DNA from 2 places in the Streptosporangium sp. NBC_01810 genome. Region 1 is predicted to be linked to the other one. Evidence: riboswitches for the same ligand, from Rfam matches in the RefSeq annotation. Region 1 holds a riboswitch; the other holds the start of a gene.
What was found. Region 1 has a riboswitch for glycine ahead of gcvT (glycine cleavage system aminomethyltransferase GcvT). Riboswitches for the same ligand answer to the same signal wherever they lie in the genome.
Positions count from the first base shown of each region.

Region 1 (3,397 bases):
CGTCATCACCGGCGCCGGTAGCGGGATCGGCCTGGCCACCGCGCGCCGGTTCGCCGAGGAGGGCGCCCGCGTCGTGTGCGTGGACCTGGACGAGACGACCGGCGCGGCGGCCGCGGCCGAGGTCGGCGGGCTTTTCGTGAAGGCCGACGTGACCAGCGAGGACGACGTCGTCCGAATGTTCCAGACCGCGTTCGACAGCTACGGCAGCGTGGACATCGCGTTCAACAACGCGGGCATCTCACCGCCGGAGGACGACTCGATCCTGGAGACCGGCATCGACGCCTGGCGCCGGGTCCAGGAGGTCAACCTCACCTCCGTCTATCTGTGCTGCAAGCACGCCATCCCGTACATGCGGCGGCAGGGCAAGGGGTCGATCATCAACACCGCGTCGTTCGTGGCGGTGATGGGCTCGGCGACCAGCCAGATCTCCTACACCGCCTCCAAGGGCGGGGTGCTGGCGATGTCGCGCGAGCTGGGCGTGCAGTTCGCCCGCGAGGGCATCCGGGTCAACGCGCTCTGCCCCGGCCCGGTCAACACCCCGCTGCTGCAGGAGCTGTTCGCCAAGGACCCCGAGCGGGCTCGGCGCCGCCTGGTGCACATCCCGATCGGCCGCTTCGCCGAGGCGACCGAGATCGCCGCCGCGGTGGCGTTCCTCGCCTCGGACGACGCGAGCTTCATCACCGGCTCGGAGTTCCTGGTGGACGGCGGCATCTCGGGCGCCTATGTCACGCCGCTCTGAGCGTTCCCCGACTCTGACCGTTCCCCGGCCGGTTTTGCCCAGGCCATACCTCGGCCCCGATAACGTGCCGGGACGTGGGGTGTCACCCCACATCCCGGCGTCCGCGCGAGAAGGAGACCATGTCCCGTCCCGTCATCGGCATCACCTGCTACGTCGAGCCCGCGAGGTTCACGGTCTGGGAGACGAACACCGCGCTCCTGCCGTACGACTACGTCGACCACGTGGCCCGCGCGGGCGGGCAGCCGGTGATCCTGCCGCCCGCGGGTGACCCCGCGGCGCTCGTGAACCGCCTGGACGGGCTGATCCTGGCCGGCGGCGGGGACGTCGGCCCGGAACGGTACGGGCAGGAGCCGCACGAGCGGACCGGCTACGTCCGGCCGTTCCGCGACGACGCCGAACTGGGACTGGTCCGGGCGGCGCTGGAGCGGGACCTGCCCTTCCTCGGCATCTGCAGGGGCATGCAGATCCTGAACGTCGCCCTTGGCGGCGGCCTCCACCAGCACCTGCCCGACGTGGTGGGCCACCAGGGGCACGCCCCGGCCCCCGGCGGCTACGGCAGGATGCCGGTGCGGCTCGCCCCCGGCAGCCTGACCTCGAAGGTCTTCGGAACCGAGACCGTGGACGTGGCCCACTACCACCATCAGGCCGTTGACCTGCTCGCTGATGGCCTGATCGTGACCGGCCACGCCGAGGACGGCACGGTGGAGGCCGTGGAGGTGGAGGATCATCCGTTCGCCCTCGCCGTCCAGTGGCACCCGGAGACCGACGACGAGTCGGCCCTGTTCGAGGCACTGGTCCGGCACGCCCGCCGCTGAGTGATTCGTGAAGGCCGGTGCGCGCCTGGGGATTTCGCTCGGCCGGTGCGGGCGGTTAGGCTGGCCAGCGACACCGATGAACCCCGCGCGGGAGAGTGTCCTGACATCCAGGCCAGGACCCCTGAAGGAGCAAGCCCTCCCCGCGAACCTCTCAAGGCAAAGGACCGTGCGGGTAGGTGCCTCTGGAAAGCAGGTCCCACGACCTCGCCGAAGGTGAAAGTCCGGTAAAACCCGGATGAAACTCTCAGGCACCAATGACAGAGGGGGAGGATGATCTCATCTGTCCCTTGTCTGAGGTGCGAACATGTCCCGACCTACGCCGCTGCGCGGCGTGCACGAGTCCCTCGGCGCGACGCTGACCGACTTCGCGGGCTGGCTGATGCCGCTCCGCTACGGCAGCGAGTCCGCCGAGCACAACGCGGTCCGCCAGGCGGCGGGCCTGTTCGACCTCTCCCACATGGGGGAGATCCTCGTGACCGGCCCGCAGGCCGCCGAGGCCCTCGACTACGCGCTGGTCGGCCACCTCTCCGCGCTGGCACCCGGCCGCGCCCGCTACACGATGATCGTCGACGCCGGGGGCGGCGTGCTGGACGACCTGATCGTCTACCGGCTGGCCCCCGAAGAGTTCATGGTCGTCGCCAACGCCTCCAACTACCCCCGGGTGGCCGCCGAGCTGATCGAGCGCGCCAAGGACTTCGACGCCGCGGTGCAGGACCGCTCCGAGGAGTACGCGCTGGTCGCGGTCCAGGGACCGCGCTCGGTGGAGATCCTGAGCGCCCTCACCGACGCCGACCTGGACGGGCTCGGGTACTACGCGGGCCTGCCCGCCGTCGTGGCCGGACACGAGGCCCTCGTCGCCCGCACCGGATACACCGGCGAGGACGGCTTCGAGCTGTTCGTCGCGGCCTCGGCGGCGGAGTCCCTCTGGTCCGCCCTCATCGAGGCGGGCGCACCGCATGGGCTGATCCCCGCAGGTCTGTCCGCGCGCGACACCCTCCGCCTGGAGGCGGGCATGCCGCTCTACGGCAACGAGCTCTCGGCGGACCTCACTCCGTTCGACGCCGGGCTCGGCCGTGTGGTGAGGTTTGACAAGCCGGGCGACTTCGTCGGCCGGGCCGCCCTCGAACCGTTCAGGGACGTCCCGCCGGCCCGTCGTCTGGTCGGCCTGGTCGGACGCGGCCGCAGGGTGCCCCGGCACGGGTATCCGGTGGTGGTCGCCGGTGACGGCACGGTCGTCGGGGAGGTCACCAGCGGGGCGCCCTCCCAGACACTGGGCAGGCCCATCGCCATGGCCTACGTGGACAGCGGCCTGTCGTCAGGACTGGCCGTCGACATCCGGGGCAGCCGCGAGCCGGTCGAGGTCGTCGAACTGCCTTTCTACAGGAGGAAAAAATGAGCAGCATTCCCGAGAATCTGCACTACACCAAGGAACACGAGTGGATCGGCGGCGTCGACGACGGCCTGACCCTCACCGTGGGCATCACCGCCTACGCCGCCGAAGCGCTGGGCGACGTGGTCTACGTGCAGGTACCCGAGGTCGGCGCGTCGATCGCCACCGGTGACGCCATCGGCGAGGTCGAGTCGACCAAGTCGGTCAGTGACATCTTCGCGCCGGTCACCGGCGAGGTCGTGGAGGTCAACCAGGCGGTCGTGGACGACCCCTCGCTGGTCAACAGCGACTCATACGGTGACGGCTGGCTGTTCCGGGTACGTCTTGAGGGCTCCGCCGACGACCTGCTGTCGCCGGAGGAGTACACCGCGCTCACCTCGGGTGAGTCATAAGTTCGACGCCTCGCGTCACGGTCACGCGCGTCCCCGGGCACGCGTGACCGTCCACGCTGGA
Region 1 covers NZ_CP109070.1:5,215,098-5,218,494, forward strand. The annotation lists gene OIE13_RS23075 (3-oxoacyl-ACP reductase) at 1-739, shown strand, start outside; gene OIE13_RS23080 (gamma-glutamyl-gamma-aminobutyrate hydrolase family protein) at 859-1,554, shown strand; glycine riboswitch at 1,633-1,731, shown strand; glycine riboswitch at 1,734-1,818, shown strand; gene gcvT (glycine cleavage system aminomethyltransferase GcvT) at 1,859-2,950, shown strand; gene gcvH (glycine cleavage system protein GcvH) at 2,947-3,336, shown strand.

Region 2 (3,397 bases), 2.0 Mb from region 1:
CCCGACGACGCGCCCCCCGAGGTCCGCCTCACCCGTGAGGAGTTCCTCGCCGCCGCCGAGCTCGACGAGGAGACCCTCACGGAGCTGGAGGACTACGGTCTCCTGGCCGCCGTGGCCCGCTACTACGACGCCGAGGCGCTGATCGTGGCCCGCAGCGTCGGAGCCCTGGCCGCCTTCGGCTTGCGCGCCCGCCACCTGCGGGCGGTCAAGGCCGCCGCGGAACGCGAGGCGGGGCTGGTGGAGCAGGCCGTCGCCCCGCTGCTGCGCCGTCGCGGCCCCGGCGCGATCGACCAGGCAGACGAGACGGCGAGGGAGATTTCCGGCCTGATGCTGGAATTGCACGCCTCACTGTTGCGTTCCGGAGTCCGTGGGGCACTGGGCCGGTGAGAGCCTGACCAGGCACTCGTACCTCTACGGGTGTTACGTTGAACAAACCGGTCGGAATCCAGCGAAGACGGAGCAGCCCGTGTTGCAGATGGAGGTCGTGGGCGTTCGAGTTGAGATGCCCTCCAACCAGCCGATCGTCTTGTTGAAAGAGACGCATGGGGAGCGTTACCTACCTATCTGGATCGGCATGACGGAAGCCACGGCGATCGCCATGGCCCAGGCCGAGGAACCACCACCTCGGCCACTCACCCATGACCTGTTCCGGGACGTGCTCGAAGGACTCGGAGTCAGGTTGAGCACTGTCAACATCGTCGCTTTACGCGATGGCATCTTCTTCGCGGATCTCGTGTTCTCGAACGGGGTCGAGGTGAGCGCGCGGCCTTCCGACTCGATCGCCTTGGCACTTCGTACCGGCGCACGTATCTTCGCGAGTGAGGATGTGGTCCGGGAGGCGGGGGTCATCATCCCCGACGACCAGGAGGACGAGGTGGAGAAGTTCAGGGAGTTCCTTGACACGATCACGCCCGAGGACTTCGGCCGCGCGGGGTAGGAATTTCGGTGCATTTACGCTTCACGACGCGCCGGGTGGGGTCGTTGACTGGACTTGGCCCCAGTCCTACGGTGCAAGTGAAACCCGCGGTCATGCGTAAACCCCCAGATCAGGCCGTGGGATGAGAGAAAGCCGGAGGTCCGCGTGGCGGTCAGCAGCGGCGAGGGTAGAAACGCCGACCAGGATGACCCGGAACGGCGCCAGTCGGCACGTCAGCGCGCGGGTGAAGAGGGTCTGCTGTTCGACGGGCAACCGGTGAAAGTGCCCGCCGACATCGGCTACAGGGGGCCGACGGCCTGTTCGGCGGCCGGAATCACCTACCGGCAACTCGACTACTGGGCGCGCACCGGCCTGGTCGAACCCACCGTGAGAGCGGCCCACGGCTCCGGTTCCCAGCGGCTGTACGGCTTCCGTGACATTCTGGTCCTCAAGGTTGTCAAGCGCCTTCTCGACACCGGCGTCTCCCTTCAGCAGATCCGCATCGCCGTGCAGCACCTGCGGGAGCGGGGTGTCAACGATCTGGCCCAGATCACCCTGATGAGCGACGGGGTGAGCGTCTACGAGTGCACCTCGCCCGACGAGGTCATCGATCTGCTCCAGGGTGGCCAGGGAGTCTTCGGTATCGCGCTGGGACGGGTGTGGCAGGAGGTGGAGGGCTCTCTTGCGGATCTTCCCGGCGAACGCGCGGAGTTGGGCGGGGGCCCTTTAGACGATCATCAGGCCGATGAGTTGGCCCGCCGTCGCCGAGTACGACGAACCGGGTAAACTCGGACTCGCCACTGACCCTGTGCGGGAGAGACCCCGGCACGATCGGGGCGCCGAAGGAGCAACCTCCCCGGAATCTCTCAGGCACCCTGTACCGCACGGACGAGGCAACTCTGGAAAGCAGGCGCGCCCGCCAGGTGCGTCTCACCGACGGTGCAAGCCTCCCGGCAAGGGCAGGTGAAGCTCTCAGGTCGCGACCACGTGATGACAGTCGTGATGACAGAGGGGGAGACCCGGCATACGCCCGCGCCCAGCGCCGGTCTCCACCCCGCCCTGAGAGGCTTCCCATGACCGATCTGCCATCGCTCAGCGAGCTCGTCCCCCCGCCGTTCGCGACCCGTCACATCGGACCCGACGACGCCGGCCAGACCCGCATGCTGGAGGCGGTCGGATTCGCCTCCGTCGCCGATCTGGTCGCGGTGGCCGTGCCCGAGGCGATCCGCTCCTTCACCCGGCTGGGCCTGCCCCCGGCGGCGGGGGAGTCCGAGGCTCTCGCCGAGCTGCGGGTCCTCGCCGGGCGCAACACCGTCCTCACCTCGATGATCGGCCTGGGCTACCACGACACGATCACCCCGGGTGTCATCCGCCGCAACCTCCTGGAGAACCCGGGCTGGTACACCGCGTACACGCCCTACCAGCCGGAGATCTCCCAGGGCCGGCTGGAGGCCCTGATCAACTTCCAGACCGTCGTCTCCGACCTGACCGCCCTCGACGTCGCGGGGGCCTCCCTGCTGGACGAGGCCACCGCCGCGGCCGAGGCGATGACCCTGGCCCGCCGCGCGGGCCGCACCCCGTCGAAGGTGTTCGTGGTCGACGCCGACGCGCTGCCGCAGACCAAGGCGGTGCTGCGCACCCGTGCCGAGCCGCTCGGCATAGAGCTGGTCGAGAGCGACTTCACCGGGGGGCTCCCCGAGTGCTTCGGAGTGCTCGTGCAGTACCCCGGCGCCAGCGGCAGGGTCCGCGACTTCCGCGCCATCGCCGACGCCGCCCACGCACGAGGTGCCCAGGTGGTCGCCGCCGCCGACCTGCTCGCCCTCACCCTCCTGGCCGCGCCGGGCGAGCTCGGCGCCGACATCGCGGTCGGCTCCTCGCAGCGCTTCGGCGTCCCCCTCGGCTTCGGCGGCCCCCACGCCGCCTACATGGCGGTCCGCGAAGGTCTCCAGCGCCAGCTGCCCGGCCGCCTGGTCGGCGTCTCCCAGGACGTCGAGGGGCGTCCCGCCTACCGGCTCGCGCTCCAGACCCGCGAGCAGCACATCCGTCGCGAGAAGGCCACCAGCAACATCTGCACCGCGCAGGTGCTGCTCGCCGTGATCGCCGGCATGTACGCCGTCTACCACGGCCCCGAGGGCCTGCGCAGGATCGGCCGCCGCATCCACCGGTACGCCGTCGTGCTCGCCGAGGGCCTGCGCCAGGGCGGCGTCGAGGTGGTACACGACACCTTCTTCGACACCGTGCTCGCCCACGTGCCCGGGCGTGCCGCCGAGGTCGTCGCCGCGGCCCGGGAGAACGGGGTCAACCTGCGCCTGGTCGACGCCGACCACGTGGGCGTCACCTGCGACGAGAGGACCGAGGTCCTCCACCTGGAGCAGGTCCTGGCCGCCTTCGAGGTCAGCGGCACGGTGCTGGCAGACCTGGACGCCGCCGCGCACGACGCGCTGCCCGGCGCGCTGGCGCGCGTCAGCGACTACCTCACCC
Region 2 covers NZ_CP109070.1:3,168,079-3,171,475, reverse strand. The annotation lists gene ftsR (transcriptional regulator FtsR) at 1-387, shown strand, start outside; gene OIE13_RS14165 (bifunctional nuclease family protein) at 467-937, shown strand; gene OIE13_RS14160 (MerR family transcriptional regulator) at 1,082-1,702, shown strand; glycine riboswitch at 1,718-1,809, shown strand; gene gcvP (aminomethyl-transferring glycine dehydrogenase) at 1,990-3,397, shown strand, end outside.
Region 2: it holds a riboswitch for glycine, as region 1 does, so the genes downstream of both, gcvP (aminomethyl-transferring glycine dehydrogenase) here and gcvT (glycine cleavage system aminomethyltransferase GcvT) in region 1, are expected to answer to the same signal.